One region of the Mesorhizobium sp. YR577 genome, then DNA from elsewhere that is predicted to be linked to it. Evidence: predicted binding sites of a transcription regulator. Region 1 holds the regulator's gene; each other region holds the start of a gene.
What was found. Region 1 encodes PhoB, which activates phosphate uptake and scavenging genes when phosphate is short. Its sites were predicted from a motif close to TGTCATNNANCTGTCAT; they were not measured.
Positions count from the first base shown of each region.

Region 2: the regulator PhoB is predicted to act here: its motif matches at 2,671-2,687, upstream of BM413_RS11625 (bifunctional 2',3'-cyclic-nucleotide 2'-phosphodiesterase/3'-nucleotidase).
Region 3: the regulator PhoB is predicted to act here: its motif matches at 7,671-7,687, upstream of BM413_RS15680 (BtaA family protein).

Region 1 is NZ_FPBI01000001.1:389,034-399,542, forward strand. It holds gene BM413_RS01990 (substrate-binding domain-containing protein) at 173-1,210, shown strand; gene pstC (phosphate ABC transporter permease subunit PstC) at 1,277-2,743, shown strand; gene pstA (phosphate ABC transporter permease PstA) at 2,740-4,056, shown strand; gene pstB (phosphate ABC transporter ATP-binding protein PstB) at 4,071-4,895, shown strand; gene phoU (phosphate signaling complex protein PhoU) at 4,929-5,636, shown strand; gene phoB (phosphate regulon transcriptional regulator PhoB) at 5,759-6,448, shown strand; gene BM413_RS02020 (ROK family protein) at 6,467-7,708, opposite strand; gene xylF (D-xylose ABC transporter substrate-binding protein) at 7,986-9,029, shown strand; gene BM413_RS02030 (sugar ABC transporter permease) at 9,223-10,509, shown strand, end outside.
Region 2 is NZ_FPBI01000007.1:45,351-55,859, reverse strand. It holds gene BM413_RS11635 (hypothetical protein) at 1-3, shown strand, start outside; gene BM413_RS11630 (hypothetical protein) at 207-521, shown strand; gene BM413_RS11625 (bifunctional 2',3'-cyclic-nucleotide 2'-phosphodiesterase/3'-nucleotidase) at 603-2,582, opposite strand; gene BM413_RS11620 (NAD(P)/FAD-dependent oxidoreductase) at 2,708-3,991, opposite strand; gene BM413_RS11615 (Lrp/AsnC family transcriptional regulator) at 4,067-4,540, opposite strand; gene ald (alanine dehydrogenase) at 4,695-5,810, shown strand; gene BM413_RS11605 (hypothetical protein) at 5,932-6,231, opposite strand; gene BM413_RS11600 (hypothetical protein) at 6,569-6,898, opposite strand; gene BM413_RS11595 (DUF1203 domain-containing protein) at 7,128-7,610, opposite strand; gene BM413_RS11590 (OmpA family protein) at 7,768-8,325, opposite strand; gene BM413_RS11585 (GNAT family N-acetyltransferase) at 8,435-8,995, opposite strand; gene sseA (3-mercaptopyruvate sulfurtransferase) at 8,998-9,849, opposite strand; gene BM413_RS11575 (antibiotic biosynthesis monooxygenase family protein) at 10,110-10,424, shown strand; gene BM413_RS11570 (alanyl-tRNA editing protein) at 10,444-10,509, opposite strand, start outside.
Region 3 is NZ_FPBI01000010.1:23,675-34,183, reverse strand. It holds gene BM413_RS15710 (transglycosylase SLT domain-containing protein) at 90-812, opposite strand; gene BM413_RS15705 (peptidoglycan recognition protein family protein) at 1,001-1,765, opposite strand; gene BM413_RS15700 (J domain-containing protein) at 1,762-2,481, opposite strand; gene BM413_RS15695 (hypothetical protein) at 2,616-2,822, opposite strand; gene BM413_RS15690 (winged helix DNA-binding protein) at 2,978-3,499, opposite strand; gene BM413_RS15685 (hydantoinase B/oxoprolinase family protein) at 3,613-7,497, shown strand; gene BM413_RS15680 (BtaA family protein) at 7,697-8,989, shown strand; gene BM413_RS15675 (class I SAM-dependent methyltransferase) at 8,989-9,645, shown strand; gene BM413_RS15670 (serine hydrolase domain-containing protein) at 9,649-10,509, opposite strand, start outside.

The DNA of each region.
Region 1 (10,509 bases):
TGATTCCCGCACGGAACGCGCCGGGCATTCCATGGCATGCCGAAAACGCCTGTTTTCGGGCGTTACCGAGGTGACATGAAACTGTCATCTGACTGTTACAATCGGGCGTTAATGCCTCTCCCGACGCAAAGAAACGCGTTGAAGAAAATTCCCCGACAGGAGTTAGGCCCCAATGACCAAATTCTTTCTTACGGCGTCGGCCGCAGCGATCGCGCTTGCCGCTTCCGCCGGCTACGCCGCAGCCCGCGACCAGATCCAGGTCGCTGGTTCCTCGACCGTTCTGCCCTATGCAAAGATCGTTGCCGAGAACTTCGGCGAGACCTTCACCAACTTCAAGACCCCTGTGGTCGAGTCCGGCGGCAGCGGCGCCGGCATCAAGGAATTCTGCAAGGGCGTCGGCGAGAACACCATCGACATCGCCAATTCCTCGCGCAAGATCAAGGACGACGAAGTGAAGTCCTGCGTCGACGCCGGCGTCAAGGACATCCAGGAAGTCAAGATCGGCTATGACGGCATCGTCTTCGCCACCGACATCAATGGCCCGGATTGGGCGCTGGTGCCGGCTGACGTCTACAAGGCACTTGCTGCCCAGCTCGTCGTCGACGGCAAGCTCGTCAACAACCCGAACACCAAGTGGAACCAGGTCAACCCGAACCTGCCCGACTGGGACATCGCTGCCTACATCCCGGGTGAAAAGCACGGCACCCGCGAAGTGTTCGAAGAAAAGCTGATGACCGAAGGCTGCAAGTCCTCGGGCGCGATCGATGCCATCAAGGCCGCCGGCCAGGATGACAAGGCTGCCGCCAAGACCTGCGTCGCCATCCGCAAGGACGGCAAGGCTGTCGACATCGACGGCGACTACACCGAAACGCTCGCCCGCATCGCATCCAACAAGACCGGCGTCGGCGTGTTCGGCCTCGCCTTCTACGAAAACAACGCCGACAAGCTGAAGGTCGCGACCGTCGAGGGCATCGTTCCTTCGACCGAGACCATCGCCAAGGGCGAATATCCGGTGTCGCGTCCGCTGTACTTCTACGTCAAGAAGGCTCACCTCGGCGTCGTTCCGGGTCTCAAGGAATATGTCGACTTCTTCCTCGACGACCAGATGGTCGGCCCGGAAAGCCCGCTTGCCGATTACGGCCTGGTTTCGGCTCCGGAAGGCGAGCGCAAGGAACAGCGCGAAGCCTTCGACGCCGGCAAGACCATGTAATCAGACGACATTTCGGGGCGCGGGATTATCCTGCGCCCCGAAACGCCTGCCATCCCGGAGTAGTCCATGTCCTTGATGCTCGTCTTCGCGCTCGTATTCGTCATAGGCGCCGTCGCCTTTTTCATCGGACGACAGCGTGCCGCCGCCCACGACAATGGCAAGGTCAAGCCGCACTCCCGTGCTCACTATCATGGTTGGTGGGCCTTCCTGCTCGCCACGCTGCCCGCACTTCTCCTGCTGGCCATCTGGAGCATCGGCTCCAGCGTCTATCTCAACAGCCATATCAATGGGCAGTTGCCGGCACAGACCGCCGAAAGCGCTGTTGCCAGCCGCACATTGGCTGCCAGCCTGACCAAGAGCCTCGCCAACGGCCTGCGCAAGCTTGAGCCGGAAGTGGCCAACAATTTGCCGGCTACCTTCGCCGAACTGCAGCCCATGCTTGCAGCGCGCGGCGTGGCGCTGGCGCCGGACACCCAGGACTACATGATACCGATCGCGGTGGATGCCAACCGCACGCAGGACACGATGCAGCTGATCGGCGGCGTCCTGGTTCTCGCACTTGCCGTCGCTGGTGCCGTCTTCGGCCTGTCGCAGATCAAAGTCAGGGCGCGTGCGCGCAACAATGTCGAAAGGCTCATTCTCTGGGGCCTGCTCGGCGCCTCGACCATCGCCATCCTGACGACGGTCGGCATCGTGCTTTCGATGCTGTTCCAGTCGATCAACTTCTTCGAGCGCGTGCCTTTCTTCAGCTTCTTCTTCGGCACCGTCTGGGACCCGCGCTTTGCTGCCGCCGGCGCTGGCGAGTCGGCTGGTCAGTTCGGCCTTATCCCGCTTCTTGCCGGTACGCTCTATATCGCGCTGGTCGCCATGCTGGTTGCCGTTCCGGTTGGCCTGATGTCGGCGGTCTACATGGCCGAATATGCTTCGCCGAAGGTGCGCGCCGTGGTCAAGCCGGCGCTGGAACTGCTCGCCGGCATCCCGACCATCGTCTACGGCATATTCGCACTGGTGACGCTCGGGCCCTTCCTGCGCGACCTCAGTGCAGCCCTTGCCGGCGGCACCTCCTTCATCCAGGCGCAGAGCATCCTGACAGCTGGCCTCGTCATGGGCGTCATGCTCATCCCGGTCGTATCGTCGCTGTCGGATGACATCATCACCGCGGTGCCGCGCGCTATGCGTGACGGTTCGCTCGGCCTCGGTGCTACGCGCTCGGAGACAATCCGCAAGGTCATCCTGCCTGCCGCGCTGCCGGGCATCGTCGGCGCCATTCTGCTCACTGCCTCGCGCGCCATCGGCGAAACGATGATCGTGGTGCTTGCCGCAGGCGTGGCCGCAAACCTGACGCTCAATCCGTTCGAGGCGATGACCACCATCACCGTCAAAATCGTCAATCAGCTCACCGGCGACCTTGAGTTCAACTCGCCGCAGACGCTGGTCGCCTTCGCGCTGGGTATCACGCTCTTCTTCCTGACGCTGATCATGAACATCTTCGCCCTCTACATCGTGCGCAAGTACCGGGAACAGTACGAATGACCGACATTTCCATGGACACAGTGGCTGGTGCCGTCCCCCGTCCGCGCCGCGATATCGGGCTGAAGCGCCGCTACGCCGCCGAACGCCGCTTTCGCATCTACGGCATGCTGGCGATCTCGGTCGGCCTCGTCTTCCTCGCGATCATGCTGTTTTCGATCGTCTCCAAGGGCTACACGGCGTTCTGGCAGACGACGGTGTCCCTGCCAATCAATTTCGACGAGAAGATCCTCGATCCGGACAACAAGCGCGCCACCGATCCGAGCGTGCTGATCTCCGCCAATTACCCCAAGCTGGCCGAGAATGCGCTGGTCGCAAAGCTCGGCATCAACCCGGACGACAAGGTGACGATCCGCAAGCTCAAGGGCTTCCTGTCGGACGGCGCGCGCACGCAACTGCGTGACGTGGTTGCCGCCGATCCCTCGGTCATCGGCACGACGCGCAATGTCGACATTCTCGCCGCCGCCAATCTCGACTCCGCCTTCAAGGGTCAGATCGATCTCAATGTCGATGAGGCGCGGCGCAAGGTTTCCGACCAGCAGGTCATCTGGATGAAGCAGCTGACGGCCGACGGTTCGATGGCCGAGCATTTCAACAAGGGCCTGTTCACCTTCGGCGCGTCCAGCCGTCCTGAAACCTCGGGCATGGGCGTGGCGATCATCGGCTCCTTCTACATGATGGTGATCGTGCTGCTGCTCGCCCTTCCCATCGGCGTTGCCGCCTCGATCTATCTTGAGGAATTCGCCAAGAAGAGCCGCCTGACCGACCTGATCGAGGTCAACATCAACAATCTGGCCGCGGTGCCGTCGATCGTCTTCGGCCTGCTCGGTCTGTCGGTGTTCATCAACTTCCTCGGCCTGCCGCGTTCGGCGGCCTTTGTCGGCGGCCTCGTGCTGACGCTGATGACCCTGCCGACGATCATCATCGCGACGCGCGCCGCCCTTGCCGCAGTGCCGCCGTCGATCCGTTCGGCAGCGTTGGGTCTCGGCGCATCCAAGATGCAGATGGTGTTCCAGCACATCCTGCCGCTGGCAGCCCCCGGCATCCTGACCGGCACCATCATCGGCCTGGCGCGTGCGCTGGGCGAGACGGCGCCGCTGCTCTTGATCGGCATGGTCGCCTTCGTCGCCAATTATCCGACGACGCCTTTCGAGCCGGCGACGGCCTTGCCGGTGCAGATCTACATGTGGGCCAACGAGGCCGAGCGCGCTTTCGTCGAGCGCATGTCGGGCGCCATCATCATCCTGCTCATCTTCCTGATGGCGATGAACATCACCGCGATCGTGCTGCGCCGCCGCTTCGAACGGCGCTGGTAGAAAAGGACCATGTTATGAACATCATGACCGAGAAAGCACTCGAAAGCGCAGTGAGCGATAAAATGAGCGGCACACCCAACGAAATCATCAAGATGCGCGGCAACAAGGTCGGCGTGTTCTACGGCGAAAAGCAGGCGCTGTTCGATGTCGACCTCGACGTGCGCGAGAACCAGGTGACGGCGCTGATCGGCCCTTCGGGCTGCGGCAAGTCGACCTTCCTGCGCTGCCTCAACCGCATGAACGACACCATCGACAGCGCGCGGGTGACCGGCAAGATCACGCTCGACAATGAAGACATCTACGACAAGAACATCGACGTGGTCGAACTGCGCGCCCGCGTCGGCATGGTCTTCCAGAAGCCGAACCCGTTCCCGAAGTCGATCTACGAGAACGTCGCCTACGGACCGCGCATCCACGGCCTGGCCAAGAAGAAGTCGGAACTCGACCATGTCGTCGAGACCAGCCTGAAGAAGGCCGGCCTGTTCAATGAGGTCAAGGACCGCCTGCTCGAGCCGGGCACCGGCCTTTCCGGCGGCCAGCAGCAGCGCCTGTGCATCGCGCGCGCCATCGCGGTGTCGCCCGAAGTGATCCTGATGGACGAGCCGTGCTCGGCGCTCGATCCGATCGCGACTGCAAGGGTCGAGGAACTGATCGACGAACTGCGCCAGAACTACACGATCGTCATCGTCACCCACTCGATGCAGCAGGCGGCGCGCGTTTCGCAGCGCACGGCGATGTTCCATCTCGGCTATCTCGTCGAAGAAGGTGCGACCGACAAGATGTTCACCAACCCCGACGACAAGCGAACCCAGGACTACATCACCGGCCGCTTCGGCTGACGCGAACACGACGCGGATTGCAAGGACAGCATCATGGGCGAACATACCGTCACCTCTTTCGATGAAGATCTGGGACATATCGACCGTCTCATCCGGGATATGGGCGACCTGGCCGGCTCGATGGTCAGCGCTTCGATCCAGGCGCTGGTCCAGTCGGACAATGCGCTCGGCCAGCGCGTCGTTTCGGACGACGCCATCATGGACGCGCGCCAGCGCGAGCTCGACGAGCGCGCGATCACGCTGATCGCCAAGCGCCAGCCGATGGCGCAGGACCTGCGTGCCGTGGTCGGCGCCATCCGCATGGCCGGCGATCTGGAACGGATCGGCGACCTTGCCAAGAACATCGCCAAGCGCGTCAGCGCTGTCGGCCAGAGCGCCACGCCGCGCGACCTTGCCCATTCGATCGAGGCGATGTCGGGCATGGTGCTGGATCAGGTTCGGGAGGTGGTCGACCACTATGTGTCGCGCCGGCCTGAAGAGTTGCAGGCGTTGCGCGCCGCCGATGAGAAGATCGACGTCAAATACACCGCCGTGTTCCGCGAGCTCCTGACCTACATGATGGAAGACCCGCGCAACATAACCGCTTGCACACATCTCCTGTTCTGCGCCAAGAATCTGGAGCGTATCGGCGACCATGTCACCAACATTGCCGAAAACGCCTATTATGTGATGACCGGCAAGCAGCTTCCGCTCAATCGGCCGAAGCAGGATGAAACTTCGATGACTGCACCGGCCGCCTGAGGCGTGCTGGCCACGAAGCTCTAAAAGGGTAAGCTTGTTCCACCGGCGGTGCGAAACCCGCCGGACACCATGCGAAAGGCGAGGGGGCTCGAACCGGATCGCGTTAACAGGACGGCAAATTGATGATCGCACCCAAAGTCATGGTGGTCGAAGACGAAGAGCCGCTGGGCGTGCTGCTTCGCTACAATCTCGAATCGGAAGGCTATCAGGTCGAGATCGTGCCGCGCGGCGACGAAGCCGAGATCCGGCTTCAGGAAAACGTACCCGATCTTCTGGTGCTGGACTGGATGCTGCCGGCGGTTTCCGGCATCGAGCTTTGCCGACGGCTGAGAATGCGCCCCGAAACCGAGCGCCTGCCGATCATCATGCTGACGGCGCGTGGCGAGGAAAGCGACCGCGTGCGCGGGCTTTCCACCGGGGCTGACGACTATCTGGTCAAGCCGTTCTCGACGCCGGAATTCATGGCGCGGGTGCGCGCACTGCTGCGCCGCGCCAAGCCGGAAGTGCTGTCCAGCGTGCTCAAGGTCGGCGATATCGTGCTCGACCGCGAAGCCCACCGCGTCTATCGCAAGAAGAGCGAGATCAAGCTTGGGCCGACGGAATTCCGCCTGCTCGAATTCATGATGCGCCATCCCGGCCGAGTCTTCTCGCGCAGCCAACTCCTCGACAATGTCTGGGGCGAGACGATCTATATCGACGAGCGCACGGTGGACGTGCATGTCGGCCGGCTGCGCAAGGCCGTCAACACGGGCCGCATGCCCGATGTCATCCGCACCATTCGCGGCTCGGGCTACGCCATCCGCGAGGACTGAGCCGTTGCCTGGCGCTTCTCAGGCAACCTTGTGGCCGACTGTTGCCGGGCTTGCGCCCGGCGCAAAAATCTCCTGATCGACAAAGGTCAGCGCCTGCATGGTGCTGCCCTCGCGGATGAGCGGAAGCTCGTTCGGCTCTGTATCGAAGGAAATCGCCTTGTTGTGCTGGCCGCCGGCGGTCTTGTCGATCGCTTCGCGCAGCGCCGGCTCGATCAGATCGAAAGCGGTCGCGCCGATGCCGACGACAGCCACCGGAGCGGGATCGATCAGCGCGAACAGGCTTCCCAGGCCGAAGCCGATCGCTTCGCCGGCCTTGCGGAACGCTTCGCGCTCGGGGCCGGGCCCTGCACGCGCCACATCTGCCAGCATGCGCATGTCGCCATCGCTGATGTCGGCGAGCGGTGCGTCGTCTTCGCTTGCCTGTTTTGCCTTGCGCCATATTGCGTAGTTGCCGGCATAGGCTTCGACGCAGCCGCGGCGGCCGCAGCGGCAGAGCGCGCCATCGGGCCGGTGGATCATATGGCCGAACTCGCCGCCGGAGGATTGCGTGCCGGTGAAGAGTTCGCCCTTCAGCACCATGCCCATGCCGATGCCGTGCGAAAGCAGCACGGCGATGAAGTCGTTGTGGTAGCGCTCGGGCTTGCGCCATCTCAGCGCCACCGCGATCATGTTGCAGTCGTTCTCGACGGTCACGGGAATGCCGGTTGCTTCCTCGATGATGTCGGCGAACGCAATGTGGGTATGCGCCGTAATCGGCGTCCACAGCATGGCTCGGGAGGTGGAATCGGTGATGCCCTGTACTGCCATGCCGATGCGCATCACGCGCCGGCCGGCCGATCTACGCAGCGCGATCTGCCGGCGCACCATGGCCACGCATTCGCCGATCAAGCCGTCGCGGGACATGGTCAGCGTTTCAAGCTTGCGCTCTTCCTCGGACACGACCTTGCCGGAATAGTCGACGATCGCGACCGAAAGGAAGTTCAGGGAAAGGACGACGGTGACGATTTCGGCGGCATCGGGGTTCAGTTCCAGCGCCACCTGTGGCCGCCCGCGCTTTTGTGACGACGCCTCGGGTCCCTTGGCCTCCAGCAGGATGCCCTCGGCGATGAGGTCCGACGAGATTGCAGAAATGGTCGAGTGGCTGAGGCCGGTCGAGCCGGCGATTTCGGTGCGCGACGGCTGTTGCGCCTGGCGCACGGCGGCAATGACCATGGCGCGGTTGCGCTTGCGCAGATCGTCGTGACGGATCGCGACCGACATGTTTTCGTATTCCTCCCGGGAGCCTGTTCATTCCGCCGAAGCGGAACGGCTCCTGCCTTGTTGTTGGACCGCGATCCCTCCTCGGACGAGGGTTCCTGGCCTTTGCAACCGTTGCGAACCATCCCTTCACCGGACAGGCCCGTCAACAGCGGCACAAGGATATTGACAGAACTCTGCGCATGCGTCATTCTTTTTTTCGAGGCTCGAAAAAAAGAGCTTCTGGGTGGGCCCGAGGGCCAAAGTATCGTTGCGCTGTCATGGCGCCAGGGAGGAAATCATGAAGAAGTTTGCAACCGCCATGCTGGCGGGTGTTGCGCTGTCCATGTCGCTGGGCGCTGTTGCGCATGCGAAGGACAAGATCGTCGGCGTGTCGTGGTCGAATTTCCAGGAAGAGCGCTGGAAGACCGACGAAGCCGCGATCAAGGCTGCTCTCGAAGCATCCGGCGACAAGTACATTTCCGCTGATGCGCAGTCGTCGGCTGCCAAGCAGCTCACCGACGTCGAAAGCCTGATCAGCCAGGGCGCCAACGCGCTCATCATCCTGGCACAGGATTCGAGCGCCATCGGACCGGCCGTCGAAAAGGCCGTTGCCGAAGGCATTCCGGTTGTCGGCTATGACCGCCTGATCGAAAACAAGGACGCCTTCTACCTGACCTTCGACAACAAGGAAGTCGGGCGCATGCAGGCCAAGGGCGTGTTCGACGTCAAGCCGGAAGGCAACTATGTCTTCATCAAGGGCTCGGGTTCCGATCCGAACGCGGACTTCCTGTTCGCTGGCGCCATGGAAGTGCTCAAGGACGCGATCGACAGCGGCAAGATCAAGAATGTCGGCGAGGCCTATACCGATGGCTGGCTGCCCGCCAACGCGCAGAAGAACATGGAGCAGTTCCTGACCGCCAACGACAACAAGGTCGATGCAGTCGTTGCCGCCAATGACGGCACTGCCGGCGGCGCGATTGCCGCGCTCGACGCGCAGGGCCTGGCCGGTTCGGTTCCGGTTTCGGGACAGGATGCCGACCATGCAGCGCTCAACCGCATCGCGCTCGGCACGCAGACCGTTTCGGTGTGGAAGGACTCGCGCGAACTCGGCAAGACGGCAGCCGAGATCGCCTCGCAGCTTGCTGACGGAACCGCGATGGACAAGATCGCGAACGCCGTGAAGTTCGACGGCGGCCCGAACAAGGTCGAGATGACCTCGGTGTTCCTGAAGCCGGTTCCGGTCACCAAGGACAATCTGAACGTCGTCATCGACGCCGGCTGGGTTTCCAAGGACGTCGTCTGCCAGGGCGTGAAGGCAGGTTCGGTTCCGGCCTGCAACTAAGCCATTCGGCTTGAATAGCGACGCCGCGGTTTGATCAGAGCCGCGGCGTTTTCTTAAGGGCTTTTGCAAGAAGGCCCGATGTTTTGAAACGACGCGTGACCCCCTTTGGGAAATCGTTCCGGTTTTCAGGGGCATGCGCTAGGATGAAGTCCGGCTATCGGCGAAAGACCGTAACGGCCGGCGGGAGGAAGTCATGACCGACGTGACAACGAGCGAATCTGCGGATCGGGCTCGAGCATCCGAACTCGGCGCTGTCGCCCGGTTTCTCAAGGCCACAGAACTCGATACCCGCATGCTCGGCATGGTCGGCGCGCTCCTGGTTATCTGGATCGGCTTCCATATCCTGTCGAATGGGCTGTTTCTGACGCCCCGCAACCTGTGGAACCTCTCGGTTCAATCATCATCGGTAGCGGTCATGGCCACCGGCATGGTGCTGGTCATCGTCACGCGCAACATCGACCTTTCCGTCGGCTCGCTCCTCGGCTTCGTCGGCATGATCATGGGTGTCACCCAGGCGGTGTTCCTGCCGCGGGTGATGGGCTTTCCGCTCGGCGATCCGTCCATTTGGGTCATTGCGCTGGCTGCCGGCCTCGTCGTCGGCGTGGTGATCGGCGCATTCCAGGGCTTTCTCATCGCCTATCTCGGCATTCCGGCCTTCATCGTCACGCTCGGCGGCCTGCTCGTCTGGCGCGGTGCGGCGTGGTGGGTCACCAGCGGCCAGACGGTCGCGCCCATGGATGCAACGTTCCGCCTGATGGGCGGCGGGCCTGAGGGCGCAATCGGCGCGACGTGGAGCTGGGTCATCGGCTTGGTCGCGTGTGCTGCCGTCATCCTGATGCTGCTTTCGGGCCGTCGCCAGCGCAAGCGCTTCAAGTTCCCGCTGCGGCCGGTCTGGGCCGAAACGTTCCTTGGCGCTGTTACCTGCGCCGTCATTCTCGGCGCCGTCTGGGTCGCCAATTCCTATCCATGGCCGGCAGGCACGGTGAAGAAATATGCCGAGGCCAACAACATAACCATTCCCGAGGGCGGGCTGTTCATCGCCCATGGTATCGCCATTCCGGTGCTGATGGCGATCGCTGCCGGCATCATCATGACCTTCGTCACAACGCGCACCCGCTTCGGCCGCTACGTCTTCGCCATCGGCGGTAACCCGGAAGCGGCTGAACTCGCCGGCATCAACACGCGCTGGGTGACCATGAAGATCTTCATGGTCATGGGCTTCCTCGCCGCCATCAGCGCCGCGATCTCGACCGCGCGCCTGAACGCGGCGACCAACGCCCAGGGCACGCTCGACGAGCTTCTGGTGATCGCGGCAGCCGTTATCGGCGGTACGTCGCTGGCCGGCGGTGTCGGCACGGTCGCCGGCGCCATGCTGGGTGCTGCGCTGATGCAGTCGCTGCAATCGGGCATGGTGCTGCTTGGCGTCGACACGCCGCTGCAGAATATCGTCGTCGGTTTCGTGCTGGTCGTGGCCGTGTGG
Region 2 (10,509 bases), on a different contig from region 1:
TGATGGAATATCCGGGGCGCGCATTCACGTCCCGGCACACAATCCCGTGACGATGACCCCAGGCGATGTCTCGGTTACTTCATTTGAAGTTGAGCATCCCGGTACATAAATCACACTCTGCAATCGAAGATATTGAATCTCTTGATGATTTGTATTTTCAAAAATTCTGCCGAAGAAAATTCGGCCAAGAAAAATGGAGACTAAAAATGAGAAAGATCATCCTTTCCCTCGCCGCCGTTCTTTTGACCACCGGCGCATCCCTCGCTAATGACCGCTACGGCGATGCCGCTCCTTCCTCGGTCGTCGTCAGCGCTCCGAGGACCATCGATTACTCCGGCACGGCCGCCATCGGCGCCACCAGCACCGGCGTCAAGAACGACCGCTACGGCGATGCCGCTCCGAATTCGGTTGTTGTCAGCCAGCCCAAGAGCCTCGACTACTCGGGCACGGCCGCCATCGGCGCAACCACCAACGGCCTCAAGAACAACCGTTACGGCGACGGCGCGAACTCGATGTACTGATCGAGCGGTCCCTACGGGACTGAATTGAACGCAAAGGGCGGCAGACCTGGTCTGCCGCCCTTTTTGTTTATTCCGGTGACCTCAGAGCGTGATGCGGTATTTCCCAAAACCTTCCGCACCTTCGCCGGCCGCCTCGATCTTGACGCCCTTCACATTGGCGATCAGATCCTTTGCCTTCGGGCCGGTCTCGAACAGAACCGACGTTCCTTCCAGTGGCGCAAAGCTCCAGTTGTCGTCGGCCGACGGGTTGATCGTCTTCTGGTCGATGATGTAGCGCACGATCACGTCGCGGTTGGTGTCCGGCGCCTCATAGATGATCTTGGACGCGTTGATCTCCGGGAAATTGCCGCCGCCGCCGGCGCGGTAATTGTTCGTCGCGACGACGAATTTCGCAGCCGGATCAATGGGTTTTCCGTCGAACATCAGATCGACGATGCGGTTCGAGCCTGCATTGATGACGGCACCCTTTGGATCGTATTTCGGCGGCTGCGACAGGTCGATCTTGTAGCTGACGCCGTCGATCACATCGAAATTGTAGGACGGGAAGTCGGTGTTGATCAGCGGCTGGTCGGCCTTGCCCTTCTCGACCTGATTGAAGATGCCCGCAGACATTTCCAGCCAGTCCTTCACCTGCGCGCCGGTAATCTCCACCGCCCGCACGGTGTTCGGGTAGAGATAGAGGTCGGCGACGTTCTTGATCGCGATGTCGCCCGTCGGCACGTCGGTATAATAATCCGGCCCGCCGCGGCCGCCTGACTTGAAGGGCGCTGCCGCCGAAAGCACCGGCAGGTCCTTGTACTGCGTGTCCTTCAGCAGGTCCTTGATGTACCAGGTCTGCGCCTGGCTGACGATCTGTACGGACGGATCGTCAGCGACCAGCGCGAAATAGGAATAGAGCGGCGCGGATGTCTTGCCGACCGGACCGCGCACATAGGCGAGCGTTGCCTCGTGATCCTCCTTGAGCGCATCGACGATGCGCTTGTCGTCCTCGACCGTCGCCTTGTTCTTGTTCCCGACGCGCTCATAGATCGGCCGCGCCTCGGATGTCGCCGAGACCACCTTCCATTTGCCGCCGTCCGCCTCCAGCATCAGGTCGATAAGGCCCATATGCGAGCCCCAGAAGCCGCCCATGACGGCCGGCTTGCCCTGCAGCGTGCCCTTTGCCGTATCGACGCCTTCCAGCCCCTGAAAGTCCTTCGGGCCGGGGAAGACGAGGTGCTGGTGCCCTGTGAAGACGGCATCGATGCCGTCCACGCCGGCGAGGAAGAACGAGGCGTTCTCCATCAGGTCGCCCTGCTTGTTGTCGATGCCGGAATGCGAGAGCGCAATGACGATGTCGGCGCCCTCCTCCTTCATCTGCGGCACCCAGGCTTTTGCCGCCTCCACGATGTCTCGCGTCAGGACATTGCCGGTCAGGTTCTTGGCGTCCCAGATCATGATCTGCGGCGGCACGAAACCAATGATGCCGATCTTGATTGGATGCTCTGCGCCCGCGCCGTCCTTCACCTTCTTGTCGAGGATCACATAGGGCTTGAGGTAGAGCTTGTCGTCGCGCGGGTTGGAGGCAAGCTCGGTGCCCTTGACCAGGTTGGCGCAGACGAACGGGAAATTGGCCCCGGCCAGCACCTTGTCCATGAAGGACAGGCCGTAATTGAATTCATGGTTGCCGAGCGTCGAGCATTCGTAGCCGAGCAGGTTCATGCCCTTCATGACGGGATGCACATCGCCTTCCTTCAGGCCCTTCTCATAGGCGACATAATCGCCCATCGGGTTGCCCTGCAGAAGATCGCCATTGTCGATCAGCATCGAATTGGTCGCTTCCTTGCGCACGGCGTCGATCAGCGAAGCGGTGCGGGAAAGGCCCATCGTGTCGTTCGGCTTGTCGGCATAATAGTCGTAGGGCAGCACGTTCACATGGATGTCGGTCGTTTCCATGATCCTGAGATGCGCCTGGTTGGCCTGCGCTCGTGCCGAAAACGGATGCAGCATGACGAAGGCCCCGGTTGCCGCAGCACCTGCTAAAAAGGACCGCCGCGACAAGGGATTAAGCAACTCGGACATGGTTTTCTCCTGGAGATTGATCTCGAAAAAAATCGACGTCGAAACTATGAGTTTCGCGCCGAATTTTTACCAAGTCCAGCAGGAACAGGTGACGCGCCGATGACAATTTGTCGGCTAACCAGCGATCATTTCGGTTTTGCGGGCGCCTGCGCGGAGCCCTGCGTGATCAGCCGGGCGCTGCGCTGGCCTGTCGTATAGATCCACAGCCAGCTCAGCGCGACGGAGAGCCTGTTGCGAAGGCCGATCAGGAAATAGATGTGCGCAAGGCCCCAGAGCCACCATGCAATGCGCCCGTTGAGCTTGATCCAGCCAAAGTCGATCACCGCAGCGCGCTTGCCGATGGTGGCGAGATTGCCATCGTTCTTATAGCGAAACGGCCGTGCCGAGCTGTCGCCCTTCAGCCGGGCCTTGATCGTTGCCGCGACATGCCAGCCTTGCTGCTTTGCGGCGGGCGCGACACCGGGAACGGGCTTGCCTTCCGGCGTCGTGACATGTGCCGTATCGCCAATCACGAATATCTCGGGGTGCCCGGCAACCGTGAGATCAGGCTCCACCATTACACGCCCTGCCCGGTCGGCCGAAGCGCCCAGCCATTCGGCGGCCGGAGATGCAGCGACGCCAGCCGCCCAGATGATAGTCTTTGCCGGCAGATGCTGCCCGCCATAGACCACGCCCTGCGCATTGCATTCCGAAACCGCCCGGCCAAGCTCGACTTCGACGCCAAGCTTTTCGAGCGCGCTCTTCGCATAGGCCGATTGCGCCGGCACGAAAGCCGAAAGCACGCGCTCGCCCGCCTCGATCAGCACCACGCGGGCTTCGCGTGTGTCGATGTTGCGAAACTCGCGCGGCAGCGTGTCATGCGCCAGTTCGGCGATCGTGCCGGCCAGTTCCACACCGGTCGGACCGCCGCCGATGATGACGAAGGTCAGACGCGCACGGCGGCGTTCGGGATCGGTTTCCCGCTCGGCCTTCTCGAAGGCCATCAATATGCGCCGGCGAATGGTCGTCGCATCCTCCAGCGTCTTCAGGCCGGGCGCATAAGGCTCCCATTCGTCATGGCCGAAATAGGCGTGCCGCGCACCGGTCGCCAGCACGAGCGTATCGTAGGGAATAGCTTCGCCGTCCTCCATCAGCACCCGCTTGCCGGCCTTGTCGACGCCGGCAACCGTGCCGAGAAGCGTCGTCACATCCTCACGGTTGCGCAGCAATTGGCGTATCGGCCACGCGATCTCTGACGTCGCCAGCGATGTCGTGGCGACCTGATACAGCAGCGGCTGGAACAGATGATGGTTGCGCCGGTCGATGATGGTGATGCGCACCGGCACACCGGTCAGGTTGCGGGTGGCCTCCAGGCCGCCGAACCCGGCACCGACGACGACGACGTGATGTGGGCTGGGGACAGGATCCATCGGGCTCGCCTTTGGAAAGAGTAAGATGTGTGGATTATGAAGCAGAGCCGAGAACAAACAACGCGGCAGCGTGTCTCACGCCAGTTCCGGCTTCATGCCGAGCGCGGTGCGGTCGATGATCTCGCGCAGTGCAAAGGACGAGTTGATCTTGGTCACATGCGGCATGGCCGACAGCCATTCCTTGTGGATGCGCTCGTAATCGGCGAGGTCCTTCGCGGCAATGCGCAGGATGTAGTCGTATTCGCCAGACATCAGATGGCACGACAGGATGTTGGGGCAGCGCTTTACCGCCGCCTCGAAATCCGAGAGCGTCTTCTCGAACTGGCCCGACAGCGAAATATGCACGATCGCCGTCATCTGATGGCCGAGGGCTGCGTTGGAAAGCCGGGCATGATAGCCGCGGATGACGCCGCTCTTTTCCAGGTTGTCGAGCCGGCGCGAACAGGCCGACTGCGACAGGCCGACCTTCTCGGCAAGTGCCGCATTGGGAATGCGCCCATCCTTCTGCAAAGCGTCCAGAATGGCGATATCAATCCTGTCGAGCGACATTATTCGTATTTCCTTCGAATATACCGAGATTTTGCGCAACGAATAACGGTTTCAGGCGGCAACAGCAACCCAATTTGCAAACAAGCGCAGCCGATTCTGTGATTTCATGAGGGATACAAAAAATTCCATCGACGGGAAACAGTGGAGGAACACAATGCGCGTCGGATGCCCCAAGGAAATCAAGAATCATGAGTATCGCGTCGGCCTGACGCCGGGTGCGGTTCGCGAATATGCAGCCCACGGCCATGAGGTTCTGGTCGAGACGGGCGCCGGCGCCGGCATAGGCGCTGATGACAATGCCTATCGCGCTGCAGGCGCCACCATCGCCAAGACGGCCGCCGACGTGTTCGCCAAGTCGGACATGATCGTCAAGGTCAAGGAACCGCAGCCCAACGAATGGGTGCAGCTGCGCGACGGCCAGATCCTCTACACCTATCTTCACCTTGCTCCCGATCCGGAACAGACCAAGGGCCTTCTGGCGTCCGGCGTCACTGCCGTCGCCTACGAGACGGTGACGGACGATCGTGGCGGCCTGCCGTTGCTGGCGCCGATGTCGGAAGTTGCCGGCCGCCTCGCCATCCAGGCCGGCGCGACCGCGCTGCAGAAGGCCAATGGCGGCCGTGGCGTGCTGCTGGGCGGCGTGCCGGGTGTTCTGCCGGGCAAGGTCACGGTCATCGGCGGCGGCGTCGTCGGCCTTCATGCGGCCAGGATGGCGGTCGGCCTCGGTGCCGACGTTACCATTCTCGACCGCTCGATCCCGCGCCTTCGCCAGCTCGATGACCTGTTCAGCGGCCGCATTCACACCCGCTATTCGACCGTGGAAGCGCTCGAGGAGGAATGCTTCTCGGCGGACGTTATCGTCGGCGCGGTGCTGATCCCCGGTGCTGCCGCGCCCAAGCTGGTCACCCGCGAAATGCTGTCCGGTATCAAGAAAGGCGCAGTACTCGTCGATGTCGCCATCGATCAGGGCGGCTGCTTCGAAACTTCGCATGCCACCACCCATGCCGACCCTACCTATGAGGTTGACGGTGTCATCCACTACTGCGTCGCCAATATGCCGGGTGCCGTGCCTGTCACCTCGGCGCATGCGCTTAACAATGCGACGCTGCACTACGGCCTGCAGCTTGCCGACAAGGGCCTGAAGGCGCTCATCGATGAGCCGCATCTGCGTAACGGTCTCAATGTCCACAAGGGCAAGATCACCAATCGCGCCGTTGCCGAAGCGCTCGGCTACGAAATGGTCGAGCCCAAGGCAGTTCTGGCAGCCTGATTTTTCGAATACACAAACGAAAAAACCGCCGGTTCGTCCGGCGGTTTTTTTTATGGGCGAACCCAAAAAAGTGGCGGCGGGCATCGCCCGTCGCCCAAGGTTCAAATTGTATATTTGCCGCTTATCTCATCGACGGCTGTGCATCGCCGTCGCGATCGTTCCTGTGCGGGCCATATTCCGGTGCCTCGATCGCTGCCGTGCTGCTGCGATCAATCGGGCCGGAGGCAACGACGGCCGAATTCGGAGCCGCATCGCTGTCACGCGTATTCTGGCTTACTGAATAGCCAGTGGGCTGTTGGACGGTATTGCGATCCACAACGACATGGTTCGGATTGACGATAACCGACGGCGGGGCTGAATCAGCCAGTGCCGCACCCGAACCCAGAAGAACAGCGGCAAACGCAAAGACTAACTTCTTCATCTCACTTCTCCTCATCGCAAGACATTGGTTCCGCCGCTTGCCAGCGGTACCCGCGCGCAAAAACGCTGGACGAAGGCACAACACCTTCCCATCCCATCGTGCTTTTGTACTCGGGTCAGGATTTCAGTTTCTATGCGCCGGAATTCCGGGAGTGTTTTCCGGCAAGACTGACGTAGGTACGCGACCGCGCAACGGCAAATCACGACGCTGCGACCGAAAGTTGCGTCCCTTCACAGATCCGTGTTGGCCTGCTCGATCCTTCACCGCCGCACGGCGATCCGATCGGCTGAAGGGGCGACGGACACCGTCCGCCGCCCAAGGCTCATATTGTTGCCGCTTATCTCATCGACGGCTGTGCATCGCCGTAGCGATCATTCACATGCGGGCCATATTCCGGCGCCTCGATAGCAGCCGTTGTCGTGTGATCGAGCGGGCCGGCCGCGAGCACCCTGGACTCAGGGGCCGCATCTCCACCGCGCTCGTTCTGCCTCACCTCATAGCCGGGGTCCATCGCCGTGTAGTTGCGATCCATGACCTCGTGTTTCCGTTGCATGATGACGGTTTTCGGCGCCGAGTCGGAGCCGACAGCGACCGGGTATTCATCGGCCAGTGCTGCACCACCCGAAACAAAAAGAACTGCGGCAAACGCAAAGAGCAACTTTTTCATCTCACTTCTCCTCATCGCAAGACATCGGTTCCGCCGCTTGCCCAGCGGAGTCCACGCGACAAAGCCCTGGACGAAGACGATACGTCTCCTCCCATCCCATCATGCTTACGAAGCTTGGGCTGTTTCCTCAATTATGCCGGAGATCCGGGTGTTTTCCGGCATGATTGACATGGGTGCACAACAGTCTTGCGGCAAATCACGACGTTGCGACTGAAAGTTGCACGGCCCCTCACATGTCCGTGTGGGCCCGCTCGATGCGGCATTGATAGCAATTGTTGCGGGCAGAGCGCATGTGGACATAGGCGATCTCGGGCCGCTGCAGCAATTCATAAGCGCGCCCGCAGATCATATACGTCGGCACCACTGCACCGCTGCCATAGACGATGCGATCGTCTTCGCCGTAACCGCGCAGAATGTAGTCCGGTGTTGCCCTGAACATCGACGGGATCGTGTCGGTTTCCGGCGCGCGCTCGCATTCCTCGGCATGCAGGAAGATAGGCCCGGTTTCGGCATAGGGTTGAGGAGCCGGAAATGGCCGATAGGCAAGGATCAGATACTCCTTGCCGGCATCGATATTCCGCAGGCAATGGCGGCAGGGCATACCGTCGCCATCAGAAATGTGCCGCTCCGGCGCGAACCCGTAATCGTCGACCGCTCCGGCCTGAAGGGCGCGAACGCGGTCGGTGGGAAGGGCAACATAACGCAGCAGCATGGCATCAACTCCTGAAGACGATCATGCCTGCACTATGCCGTGCCCTTCCCCCTGCCAGCCACCCGATTCCTGATTGTGAAAGCCCTGCTCGAAACGCCAAACCGCCGATCACGAATCCATGATCGGCGGCCCGGGATTGCCAGTACAACGCTATCGATCAGCGCAGAAAATCGTCTATGCGCCGGAGCGTCACGCGGCGGTTCTGCCAGTTTTCGTCCTGCGTCTGCACGAGCAGGAATTCCTCGCCATAGCCGACAGTCTCCAGCGCACGGGCCGGAATGCCGAACTCGCGCACCAGCGTCCGCTTCATCGAAGCTGCACGGCGCTCGGACAGTATCTGGTTCGATTCGTAGGAACCGACCGCATCGGTGTGCCCCTCGATCAGCACCTTCGTGCCCGGTCGACGCCGCAGCAGGCGCTCCAGCGCTGTCGCGATGTTTTCCAACTTGCCGTATTGCGAATGGGGGATCTCGGCCGAACCGAAGGCGAAATTGATCGACTGGATGTCGATGGACGGCGCCATGCGGCGAAGTTCGGGACGATTCTTGAACTCGCGCACCGTCACGCGCTGGTCGCGACGCAGCTTTCTGGACGGCGCGGCATCCAGCCTGCGCTCGATCTGCGAGGCCGAAGGCATCGCGCTCTGCGCTGTCGCGAAAGTCGGAAAGGCAATGAGCGCGACCATGGCGGCTGCGAAGTGGCGGCGGTTCAGCATGTGTGTCTCCTTCAGCGTCGACTGGAAAAAGCCGTTTCGATGGCGCGAACATGCCGCGCCCAAGCTGAATCCTTCCTGAACGAGCAGTTCAGCTTCGGTTGTCCGGATGTCAGGGCCGCATGACGCTGGCGGAACGCTCGGCGAAACTCATGGTGCGTACCATCTCCTGTTTCTGGCCAACCGGCGAGAAACCGAGCTTCTGATAGAGCGGAAGCGCTGCCGGGTGGTCCATCGTGCAGGTCTGCACCGTCACCCGTTCGGGCTTGTGCGACCAGGCAGCCTCGATTGCCGCGCCCAGGAACCAGCGGCCGAGCCCCTGCCCCATGGCGTGCTCCATCATGCCGAAATAGGCAAGTTCGGCCTCGCCCGGCAGATGCGGCTTGATGTCGAAGAAACCGGCAGGCACGCCGTCGAGATAGAGGATGCGGACGTCGCGGTCTTCGCGATGCAGGCCGGCGGAAAGCTCCTCGTCATCCAGCCGCAAGGCGTTGACCCACTGCCATTTCCGCCCGACCCGGTCCATCAGATAGCGATAGAAATGCAGCGGTACGGCACGCGCCTTCAAGAGCGCGATCTGCTTGTTCATCGGCAGCGAAGGGTAATAGGCCGGCGGCGCACCCATTTCGAGAAAGGTGACGGTTACCGGTATCGACTGGGTCTCGTCCGCCATGGTCAATCCTTGCCGGTTGCGACCGGCGTATCGCTCAGCCCGCCCCATTCGGTCCATGAGCCGTCGTAGAGCTTGTTGTCGGTATGGCCGAGGCTTTCCAGCGCCAGCGTGATGACAGCCGCCGTGACACCGGAGCCGCAGGAGGTGACGACAGGCTGCGAAAGATCGAGGCCAGCCCCTTCCAGCTTTTCCTTCAACCGGTCGAGCGGCAGGAATTGCCCGTTTTCCGAAAGCGAACTGGCAGGCACATTCCTGGCGCCCGGCATATGGCCCGAGCGCATGCCGGCCCTCGGCTCCGGGTCGACCCCGGTAAAACGTCCCGCCGGGCGGGCATCGGCGATCTGGCGTTCGCCGCTCTCGACGATGCGCCGCATATCCGCCAGCGAAGCCACACGCGCGGCGTCGAAATTGGCATGGAAGACATTGCCCGCCGTCTTCGTCGGCTCCGACGTCACCGGGAGCCCGGCAGCTTTCCAGCCGTCGAAGCCACCGTCGAGAATATAGACCTGAAAGACGCCCATGACCCGGAACATCCACCAGACGCGCGGTGCGGAGAAGAAGCCCGGCCCGTCATAGATCACGATCGTATCGTCGGCGGAGATGCCCATCGAGCCGACATGCTGGGCAAAGAGATTAGGGCGCGGCAGCATATGCGGCAGGTCCGAATCAGGATCGACGACCATGTCGAGGTCAAAGAACACCGCGCCGGGAATATGGGCGGCATCATATTCGGCGCGCGCGTCGCGCTTTTGCGCCGGCAGATACCATGAAGCGTCGACGACCGAGATGCCCGGCGTCTTGAGTTTCGCCTGAAGCCAATCGGCATCGACCACGAATGGACTCTTTTCCGGCATCTTTTCGTCTCCGAGTGGCAATCATTCGCCCGCATGTTGAATAGGCGTGGCGCGAAAAATCCGCAACCGCGACAAGCCATAATGGCAAGGCTTACGTAATCTTTGCCAGCAAGAGTGCCGACAGGTCGATTGTTCGCAACGTCGCATTCCGCGCACAATTTTGCCTTTTTTCGGCGCTCCATCTTGCGCCGGCCAATCAAAATTACCACTTCGCATTTGCTTCCCGGGGGCGGTGCAGCACGATGACGAGGGACTTTAATATGATCAGGCGGATTTGGCGCAGCTACACGACCCCGGACAAGGCGGATGCTTACGAGCATTTTTTCGACACGCTGATGTTACCGGCCATCGAGGGCATGAGACTGCCCGGTTACCAGAATATGGAGCTTTTGCGCCGCGTAGCGGACGAGGAAGTGGAATTCGTCTGGGTGATGACTTTCGACTCGGCAAAGAGCCTTTCACCGCTGAAGGCGGAAGCCAATGATCCGGTATCCGTGCCCCGCGCGGCACAGCAGCTTCTGACGCGCTGGGACGAAAAAGCGAGTTTTTACGAGACCCGCCAGAGCCGGCCGTAACGGCGTCAGATCTCCCGGGTTACTGCGCCGGTAGCGGCCCGAAGCGAATGCGGAAGCGGCGGTTTTCCCGCCCCTTCTTCTCGAT
Region 3 (10,509 bases), on a different contig from region 1:
GCATTCCACGGCAATAGTGACCAGAGGTCGTTTGATAACTCGCCCTGCCGCGTCAGATGACCGTCAGGGTAGAGTTAGCAGGCGGCCTCTTAGTTCATGGCAAGCTGCTGCTTGACCTTGCTGCAATAGGCCGACGAAACCGGGTTCATGCGGGTGGCGGCATGGCCGGCATTGTACTTCAGAACCGTTCCGCAGGTGGTGCCGCCGCCTAGCGAATGGGCCATGGCCAGATACTTCATGCCGAATTTGATGTTGGTCTCGGGATTGAACAATCCGCCGGCACCGCCGCTGTAGCCCATCATGCGGGCCGTCGACGGCTTGATCTGCATCAGCCCGATTTCCCCGGCGCTGCCGCGCGCATTTGGATTGTAATTGCTTTCAACGCGGATGACGGCATGGGCGAGCGACACCGGCACGCCGTAGGTTGCGGCATAACGAGCAACGATGCTGCTATACTGTGCACCGGCATATTTCTGCGTGTTCGCGCCCTTCTTGCCGATCGAAGCAGTCTGCGTCATGTCGATCTCGGTCTTCTTGCCGCTCTTGCGGCTCTTCATGACCACCTGCTTGACCTTCGAACCACTCTTCTGAGCCTTGGCCTTCCTCACGCCGTCCGTCTTCTTGACGCTCGTCGTCTTCTTCACGTCCCGCTTCGAGACCTTCGCATCCGCGACCTTGACGTTCGCCTTTCCCTTGACCGAAGGCACGACGACGACATTTTCATCTTTTCTTGTGGAAGCGGCTTCCGCATTCGCGGCAAAGCCTATCAAGCCGACAGCAAAAGCTGCCGTGAGAACGGTCAGTTTCTTCATGATTACCTAATCTGTTTATTGGCCGCGTGAAGAAATCACGCAGCAACCCTTACTCAACGGCAAGCTATCTTGGGGACATCTTCACCATCTGCACGGCGATGGGTTTGCCGGTCGATTTGGCGGCAATGAAGGCCGGCAAAGTAACTTTAGGTTACACTTTGTAACGCCGCCTCTATCGCAGGTATACTTCAGGCGGAACTGGCCGGCAGTTTGGACAGCAGGCGGCGCAGTGTTTCAACGGTGGCGGGATCGGCAATGCCGTCTACCCTGCTGACGCGAAAGTGGCGCTGGAACGCAGCGACCACGATTTCAGTCCGAGAATCAAAAATTCCAGTGATTTCAATCCCATAACCGTAGAGCGCGAGCATCGACTGCAGCCTTTCGACGGCAACGCCCTCGTCCCCGGGCTTCAGCATCGAGCCCTTGCGCGTGCGGGCCGGCTCGATGAAATGGCCGACGCCTGCATGCGCCAGAATTCGCCATGGAAATTTTTCGCCGGGGTCCACCTTGCGACCCGGTGCCACATCAGAATGCGCTAAAATTCTTTCAGGCACGATGCCATGGCGCCCGGAAATTCCACCACAAAGCCCGATAACTGCCTCAATCTGCCCCTTTGGAAAGGCCTTGTAACCCAGGGTATGGCCCGGATTGACGATCTCGATTCCGACCGACCAGGAGTTTATGTCGGTCTCGCCGCGCCAGGAACTCTTGCCGGCATGCCAGGCGCGATCGCTTTCGCGCACCATCTGAACGATGCGCCCATCCTCATGCACCAGATAGTGCGAAGACACTTCGCTCGCCGGATCGCACAGCCAAGCCTCGGCCGCTTCGCCCGTCGCCATCCCGGTGTAGTGGAGAATAATCATGTCCGGCCGGTCGGTGCCACGGCGCGGCGTGGAATTCGGTGAAACGCGGATCTCGGCGCCGGGATGATCGGGCGGAAATCCGCTCATGCGGCGCGCGCTCCGCGCTCGATCATTTCATACGCAGCATTGATCGCCGCAACGCGCGTCGTGGCGATCTTGATAAACTCCTCCGGCAAACCGCGGCCGATCAGCTTGTCCGGATGGTTGTTTGCGACCAGCGTGAGATAATGCTTGCGCACATCCTTGAAAGGCTTTCCGCGCTCGATACCGAGAACGACATAAGGGTCAGCATCACCGAGATCGAGATGCCGCGACAGGATGGTCTGATAATGCGCCTCCTCGATCCGGAAAATCTCCGAAACGCGCTTCAGAAACAGGCTCTCGCGCTCATGCAGCACACCGTCCGACTTGGCGATGTGGAACAGCCCGTCGAGGATATCTTCCAGCATGGCGCAGTTCTGATGGCCCGAGCCGCAAAGCCCGGCCATGCGCTGCGCATAAGTTTCGAAGCCCGCGACATCCTGCTTGGCGAGATCGTAAAGCCGCGCGACATTGTGCGCTTCCTTCGGCGGAATCTCGAAAATCTCGCGGAAAGCGCGGATTTCGTCCTGCGTCACCACGCCGTCGGCTTTCGCCATCTTGGCCGATAGCGCGATCATCGCCACCGAAAAGGATACGCGGCGGCGCAGTTCTGCGTCTCCCTCGAACACCGTTCGCACCGCCTCGACGACATCGGCGATGCCGGATGCTGCGGAAGCGGAAACGCGGTTGATGAAGTCGCCTATGCTGGCCCAAATCGACATAAGCCGCTTCTTAAGGTGAAACGGCTTTCTTGGCGAGGCAGAATCCGAAGGTTGCGACAAAAGGAAAGGCCGGGTTTCCCCGGCCTTTCACGGCAGCCTGAGCCGCCATACTCTGATTTACGCGTACTCAGTGGTTACTGCGCAGGCGCGGCAGGCTGAGTGGTCGTACCGCCAGTGCCCGTGCTGGTGTCAGGTGCGGGAGCCGCTGCCGGCGGCGTTGCCGGTTCGGTCGTGGCGGGCGGTGTGGTGCTCTGCGTCGTCGTGCTGTCGGAGCTGTCGCTGCACGCGGCAATACCGAAAAGCGCGACGGCGGAAACTGACGCAAGAATAAGCTTCTTCATAATATCTCTCCTTCACAAACAACGCCTGATTTATCAGACGGTCGTGTTCAAAATGTGCAAACTATTGTTTGGGTTGCGTCACTTACGCTGACACGAAGAAACATTTCGTCAAATGCCGGAACACTTTAGCACTTCGGCAAATAGACTTTCCGTGCCTAGAGACTCGCCGCACCACGTGCTGCCTGATCGTATTGCCCGGATAATGTGCGCATGAGCGCCGCGATGCCGCTCATCTCCGCCTCATCGAATTTCAGCCCTTTAATGCTGGAAACCAGCAGCGCCTCGCGCACTTCGCGATAGCGCCGACACGCGGCAGCGCCCTCCTCCGTCACCTTGACGGTCTTTTCCTTGCCGCGCCGCCCGGTCTCGATCAGCCCGAGCCCTTCCAGTTTCTTAAGCGCATAAGCCACCACATGGGTGTCTTCGATGTTGTACATCATGCAGATGTCGGCCAGCGTCTTCTCGCGGCCCCGGTGGTTGGTGGCATGCAGGATCAGCACGTCAAGCGGCGCAAGGCCGGGAAGTCCGGCAGCACCCATGCAGCGCGCCATCCAGCGCTGGAATGCGTTGCCCAGGATGGTCAGCGCGAATTCCATCTCCGAAAGCGCCGGCATGGCGCCATCGGCCAGATGCGCGGCCGCAACGACCGGGCCGACGAGGGGGTTCGTTTCAGTCATCAGCGCAGAGCCTCAATTACATTTTATCGACAAAACATTGACGAAATGGCCTCGTTTTGCTGTATAGCAGTCTTGGCCCTGATATCCAAGATCGATTGCCGGGAGACGCTTGAATGAACGCCAAGACGTGGGATTTCTGGATCGATCGCGGCGGCACATTCACCGATGTCATCGGCCGCGACCCGGAAGGTGGGCTTCATCCACGCAAGCTGCTGTCGGAAAATCCCGAAGCCTATAGCGACGCCGCCATCCAGGGCATTCGCGACCTGCTCGGCGTAAAGTCCGGCGAGGAAGTTCCGTCCCAGCGCATCGGCGACATCAAGATGGGCACGACGGTCGCCACCAATGCGCTGCTGGAACGCAAGGGCGACCGCGTCCTCCTGCTCATCACCAAGGGTTTTCGCGACGCGCTGCGCATTGCCTATCAGGCCCGCCCCGACATTTTCGCCAAGGAGATCATTCTCCCCGAACAGCTCTATGAGCGTGTCATCGAAGTCGAGGAGCGGGTTCGCGCCGACGGTACGGTGGAACGCTTGCTCGACATAGCTGCCGTCAAGCCCGCGATCGAACAGGCCAAGGCCGACGGCATCGACGCCGTCGCCATCGTCTTCATGCATGCCTGGAAATTCCCCGAGCACGAGCAGGTCGTGGCAAAGGTCTGCCGCAAGATCGGCTTCGGCCAGGTGTCGGTCAGCCACGAGGTCTCGCCACTGGTGAAGCTGGTCGGGCGGGGCGACACGACGGTGGTGGACGCCTATCTGTCGCCGATCCTGTCGCGTTATGTCAGCCGGGTGGCTGGGGAGTTGGGCATTGTCTCCCCCCTTGAGGGGGAGATGTCGCCGCAGGCGACAGAGGGGGTCGGTCAAGGCAGCGCTCGGCGCAAGGAAACGTCGAGCACTGCCGCTACGACCCCACCCGGCGACTTCGTCGCCACCCTCCCCTCGAGGGGGAGGGAAACACCCCGCCTGATGTTCATGATGTCCTCCGGAGGGCTCACTGCCGCTGACATGTTCCAGGGCAAGGACGCGCTGCTGTCCGGCCCGGCCGGCGGCGTCGTCGGCATGGTCGAGACCGCAAAAATCGCCGGCTTCGAAAAGGTCATCGGCTTCGACATGGGCGGCACCTCGACCGATGTCGCGCATTATGACGGCGAATATGAGCGCGCCTTCGACACCGAGGTCGCCGGCGTGCGCGTGCGCGCGCCGATGATGCGCATCCACACGGTGGCTGCCGGTGGCGGCTCGATCCTGCATTTCGAGGCAGGCCGCTTCCGCGCCGGCCCGGATTCGGCCGGCGCCAATCCCGGTCCCGCCTGCTATCGCCGCGGCGGGCCGCTCGCCGTCACCGACGCCAATGTCATGCTCGGCAAACTCCAGCCCGATTTCTTCCCGGCGATCTTCGGGCGCGATCAGGACCAGCCCCTCGATACCGATGTGGTCCGCCAGAAATTCGAGGCGCTTGCCGCCGAGATCGGCGATGGCCGCAGCCCGGAATCGGTGGCGGAAGGCTTCGTCATCATCGCCGTCGAGAACATGGCCAACGCCATCAAGAAGATTTCCGTCCAGCGCGGCTATGACGTGACCGAATATCTGCTGAACTGCTTCGGCGGCGCCGGCGGCCAGCATGCCTGCCTGGTGGCCGACGCGCTGGGGATGGAGGCTGTGCTCATCCACCCCTTCTCCGGCTTGCTCTCGGCCTATGGCATCGGCCTGTCGTCTGTCTTCGCCTCGCGTCAGCAGGCACTGCTGAAGCCGCTGACCGAAGAGTCGCTCAGCGCAATCAACGACATGATCGCTGCCCTGCGCAAGGACACGCTTGCCGAACTCACCAATCAGGGCATAGCCGAGGAAAACGTCGCGTGGCGGCCAGTGCTGCATATCCGCTACGACGGCACCGACACAGCTTTGCCGGTCAATTTCGAGGCCGGCTCGGTGGCGCAGGCCGTCGGCGACTTCGAGGCCGCGCACAAGGCGCAGTTCGGCTTCGTCTACGACAACAAGCCGATGATCGTCGAAGCCGTCGGCGTTGAGGGCACTGACAGCAGCGGGCAAGATAAGACGGAAGCCTACGCTCCCGCAGGACCAGCAAAGGTTGAGGCGAAGCCATCGGAAACCCGCCGCCTCTACACCGAAGGCCAATGGCACGAGGCGGGCATCTACCGCCGCGAAGATTTGCGTCCGTCCTGCCTCATTTCCGGCCCGGCGCTGATTATCGAAAGCCACCAGACCATCGTTGTCGAACCGGGCTGGCGGGCCGAAATTACCAACCAGAACCACGTTGTCATTCGCCGCATGAGCAAAAAGCGCCGTCAAGCGGCGCTTGGCACCGAGGCCGATCCGGTAATGCTGGAGGTGTTCAACAACCTCTTCATGTCGATCGCCGAGCAGATGGGCGTCACGCTGCAGAACACCGCCTATTCCGTCAACATCAAGGAGCGGCTGGATTTCTCCTGCGCCGTCTTCGACCGCACCGGCGCGCTGGTCGCCAACGCGCCGCATATGCCGGTTCATCTCGGCTCCATGGACCGCTCGGTGGAAACGATCATCCGCCTCAACGAGGGCGATATCCACCCCGGCGACGTCTTCGCGCTGAATGCTCCTTATAATGGCGGCACGCATCTGCCGGATATCACGGTGGTGACGCCGGTGTTTTCCCTCCCCCTTGAGGGGAGGGTGGCCGCGGAGCGGCCGGGTGGGGTCGCCGCGGCAGTGCTCGACGTTCTGGCGGTGCCTTCTGAAAGTACCCCCTCCGCCGCCTCCGGCGTCACCTCCCCCTCGACGGGGGAGGAAATCCTCTTCTACGTCGCCTCGCGCGGCCATCACGCCGATGTCGGCGGCACAGCACCCGGCTCGATGACGCCGCTGGCGACGACGGTCGACGAGGAAGGCATCCTGATCGATAATTTCCGGCTCGTCGAACGCGGGAAATTCCGCGAGGCCGAACTTGAGCATCTGCTGACCGACCACCCCTACCCAGCCCGCAACCCACACCAGAACATAGCCGACCTGAAGGCGCAGATTGCCGCCAACGAGAAGGGCGTGGCCGAGTTGCGCAAGATGGTCGCGCATTTCGGGTTGGACGTGGTCGAAGCCTATATGGGCCATGTCCAAGACAATGCCACTGAGAGCGTGCGCCGCGTGCTGGAGCGACTGCCGGACAGTTCGGAATATGAATATCCGACCGACACCGGCCAGGTCATCAAGGTGAAGATCACCGTCGACCGCGACAAGCGCGAGGCGACCGTCGATTTCACCGGCACCTCGCCCGTGATGAAGAACAATTTCAATGCGCCGGAGCCGGTGGCACGCGCGGCGGTGCTCTATGCCTTCCGCGTCATGGTCGAGGACATGATCCCGATGAATGCCGGCTGCCTGCGGCCCATCAACATCATCATTCCCGATGGCTGCATGCTGCGGCCGAGCTATCCGGCGGCGGTCGTGGCCGGCAATGTCGAGACCTCGCAGCACGTCACCAATGCGATATTCGGCGCCATGGGCGCGCTGGCCAATGCGCAGGGCACGATGAACAACCTGACCTATGGCAACAAGAAGTATCAATATTACGAGACGATCTGTTCCGGCTCGCCGGCCGGCCAGATGAACAGCGGCCGCGGTTTTGCCGGCACGTCGGGCGTCCACACCCACATGACCAATTCGCGCCTGACCGACCCGGAAATCCTCGAACTGCGCTTCCCGGTTCTGCTCGAGGACTTTCACATTCGCGAAGGCACCGGCGGCAAGGGCAAGTGGAACGCCGGCGACGGCACCAAACGCACCATCCGCTTCCTCGAAAAGATGGAATGCGCGATCCTCTCCAGCCATCGCGCGGCTCCGCCGCGCGGCGTGAATGGCGGCGGCAATGGTGAGGTCGGCTCGACCAAAGTCCGCCGCAATGATGGCTCGGTCGAGATGCTGAAAGCCTGCGACCAGACCGTGCTGCAGCCCGGAGAGGCGGTGATCGTGACCACGCCGACGCCGGGAGGGTTTGGGGAGGGTTGAGGCGGGGCGCGACGCCCACCTCCCCCTTGAGGGGAGGTCGCCGCATAGCGGCGGGTGGGGTCGCCGCGACGTTCCTTTTGCGCCGAGTTCGGCATGAACCGACCCCACCCGCCTCGCTACGCTCGCCGACCTCCCCTCAAGGGGGAGGTGAGCGCTGGCGCGATCCCCTCCTTCGCCGTCAAACTGTCACCGCCCTGTCATGACGCTGCGCTACCCGCTTGCAACAACGCAAACGGGGAATCGCCTTGCCATGACCGACGTCTCTTCGGAAATCGGTTTCGCCCGCAACAAGCGCCTTGGAAAAGCCGTCTACCAGAACCGCGCTTTGTCGAAGGAAGGGCTATCCGAGCGCCTGTTCACTCTGCTCTTCTCCGGCCTCGTCTATCCGCAGATATGGGAAGACCCGGATGTCGACATGGAGGCCATGGAACTGGGGCAAGGCCACAGCATCGTCACCATCGCGTCTGGCGGCTGCAATGTGCTGGCTTACCTGACGCGCTCGCCGGCCAGGATCGATGCCGTCGATCTCAACACCGCCCATATCTCGCTGAACCGCATGAAGCATGCGGCGGTGCGCCATTTGCCTTCGCATGCTGACCTGTTCCGTTTCTTCGGCAGCGCCGGCAACAGCCACAATTCCGTCGCTTACGACCAGTTCGTCGCGCCCAATCTCGACCGCACCAGCCGGACCTATTGGGAAAAGCGCAACTGGCGCGGAAAACGCCGCATCGCTGCCTTCGACGGCAATTTCTACCAGAAGGGCCTGCTCGGCCTGTTCATCGCCGCCGGCCATCGCGTCGGCCGCCTCTACGGCGTCGACGTGAGTGGGCTGATGTCGGCAAAGACCTTGGAGGAACAGCGCCGCTTCTTCGACGAGAAGATCGCACCGGTCTTTCAGAAGCGCATGCTGCGCTGGGCAACCGCGCGAAAGTCATCGTTGTTCGGCCTCGGCATTCCGCCCGCGCAATATGATTCGCTGATCACCTCCGGCGACGGCACCATGGCCAGCGTGCTGCATGAGCGGCTGGAAAAGCTCGCCTGCCATTTTCCGCTGAAGGATAACTACTTTGCCTGGCAGGCCTTCGCCCGCCGCTACCCTGAGCCGGGCGAGGCTGCCCTGCCCGCTTATCTCGAAGCGGAAAACTACGACACGATCCGCAGCAATCTCGACCGCGTGTCGATCCACCATGCCAATTTCACCGAGCTTCTGGCGCAGAAATCGGCCGGTTCCGTCGACCGCTTCGTGCTTCTCGACGCACAGGACTGGATGAGCGACGACCAGCTCAACGCGCTGTGGACCGAAATCACCCGCACCGCAGCCCCCGGCGCGCGCGTCATCTTCCGCACCGCTGCCGAGCCGAGCCTCCTGCCGGGTCGTGTCTCGACGGCTTTGCTTGACCAGTGGCGCTACGACGAAGCCCGCTCGCAGGATTTCTCGGCCCGCGACCGCTCGGCGATCTATGGCGGCTTCCATCTCTACGTGAAGAACTGATGAGCGCGACCGACACCGCCAGCCATTCGAACCTGATGGACGGCGTCTACCGCCATCAGCGCCATATCTACGACCTGACGCGCAAATACTATCTACTGGGCCGCGACCAACTTATCGATGGGCTGGATGTGCCGGCGGGCGGCACGGCGCTGGAACTGGGCTGCGGCACCGGCCGCAACATCGTTCTGGCGGCGCGGCGGTACCGCGGTGCAAAATTCTTCGGCCTCGATATTTCGAACGAAATGCTGGAGACGGCAAAAATCTCCATTGCCCGTGAAGGCATTGCCGGCCGCGTCGCGCTCGCACAAGGCGATGCCACCGCCTTCGACACCAGGGCGCTGTTCGGAGAAACCGGTTTCGACCGCGTCTTCATTTCCTATTCGCTGTCGATGATCCCCGGCTGGGAAAAGGCCGTGGGTGCAGCCCTTGCAGGCCTCAAACCCGGCGGCTCGCTGCACATCGTCGATTTCGGCCAACAAGAGCGCCTGCCGCTCTGGTTCCGCACGGTACTGCATGCATGGCTGGCCAAATTCCACGTCGAACCGCGTGCGACGCTCCGGCAGGTGCTGGAATCAGAATGCGAGAAGCAGGCCGCAAGCCTTTCTTTCGAAACGCTTTATCGGGGATACGCGGTGAAGGCGGTCATCAAGTCGTAAGCGTTACTCCAGCGCCTTCGCCAGCGCCGCAACCATCGCCTGCGGCTTGTAGCCGAGCTTGGCCGGTGTCAGTCCCAGCCGCACCACGATGAGCTTCTGCGACGGGATGATCGCCACCGACTGACCATCATGGCCCTGCATCCAGAAGGTGTCGGCCGGGAGTTCGATGCCGGCGTCGGGATCGTCCTCGACCGAGCCGGAACCTTCCGGCCCCTGCAGCCAGAGCTGGCCGCGGCCATATTCGCCCTCGGAAGCCGGTGCCTCCTCGCGCATCCACGAGACGAAACCGGCAGGCAGGATCTGCGTGCCGTTCCAAACGCCGTCGTCGGCGAGAAACTGGCCGAAGCGGGCCCAATCATGCGCCGTGGCATAGAGATAGGACGAGCCGACGAAAGTGCCGCGCGCGTCGGTTTCCAGCACGGCGGTGTTCATGCCGAGCGGGTCGAACAGAGCCTTGCGCGGCCATGCCAGCGCCTGCGTCTTGTCTCCAACCGCCTGCTGCCAGAGCTTCGACAGCATCACCGTCGTGCCGGACGAGTAGCTCCACACCTTGCCGACCTCGCCGACCAGCGGCTTGGCCGAGGCGAAGGCCGACATGTCGGGTTCAAGGTAGAGCATCCGCGTGACGTCGGTGACGTCGCCATAATCCTCGTTGAATTCGAGGCCGGACGACATCGCCATCATGTCGGCAAGGCTGATCCTGGCGCGGCCATCGGCCTTCCATGGCTCGAACAGGCCGGTGGCGTCGGTCGTCATCTTGCCGTCGTTGACCAGCGTGCCGATGATCGCTGCCGTCACAGTCTTGGTCATCGACCAGCCGAGCAGCGGTGTGGAGGCCGAAAAACCCTCGCCATAGCGCTCGCC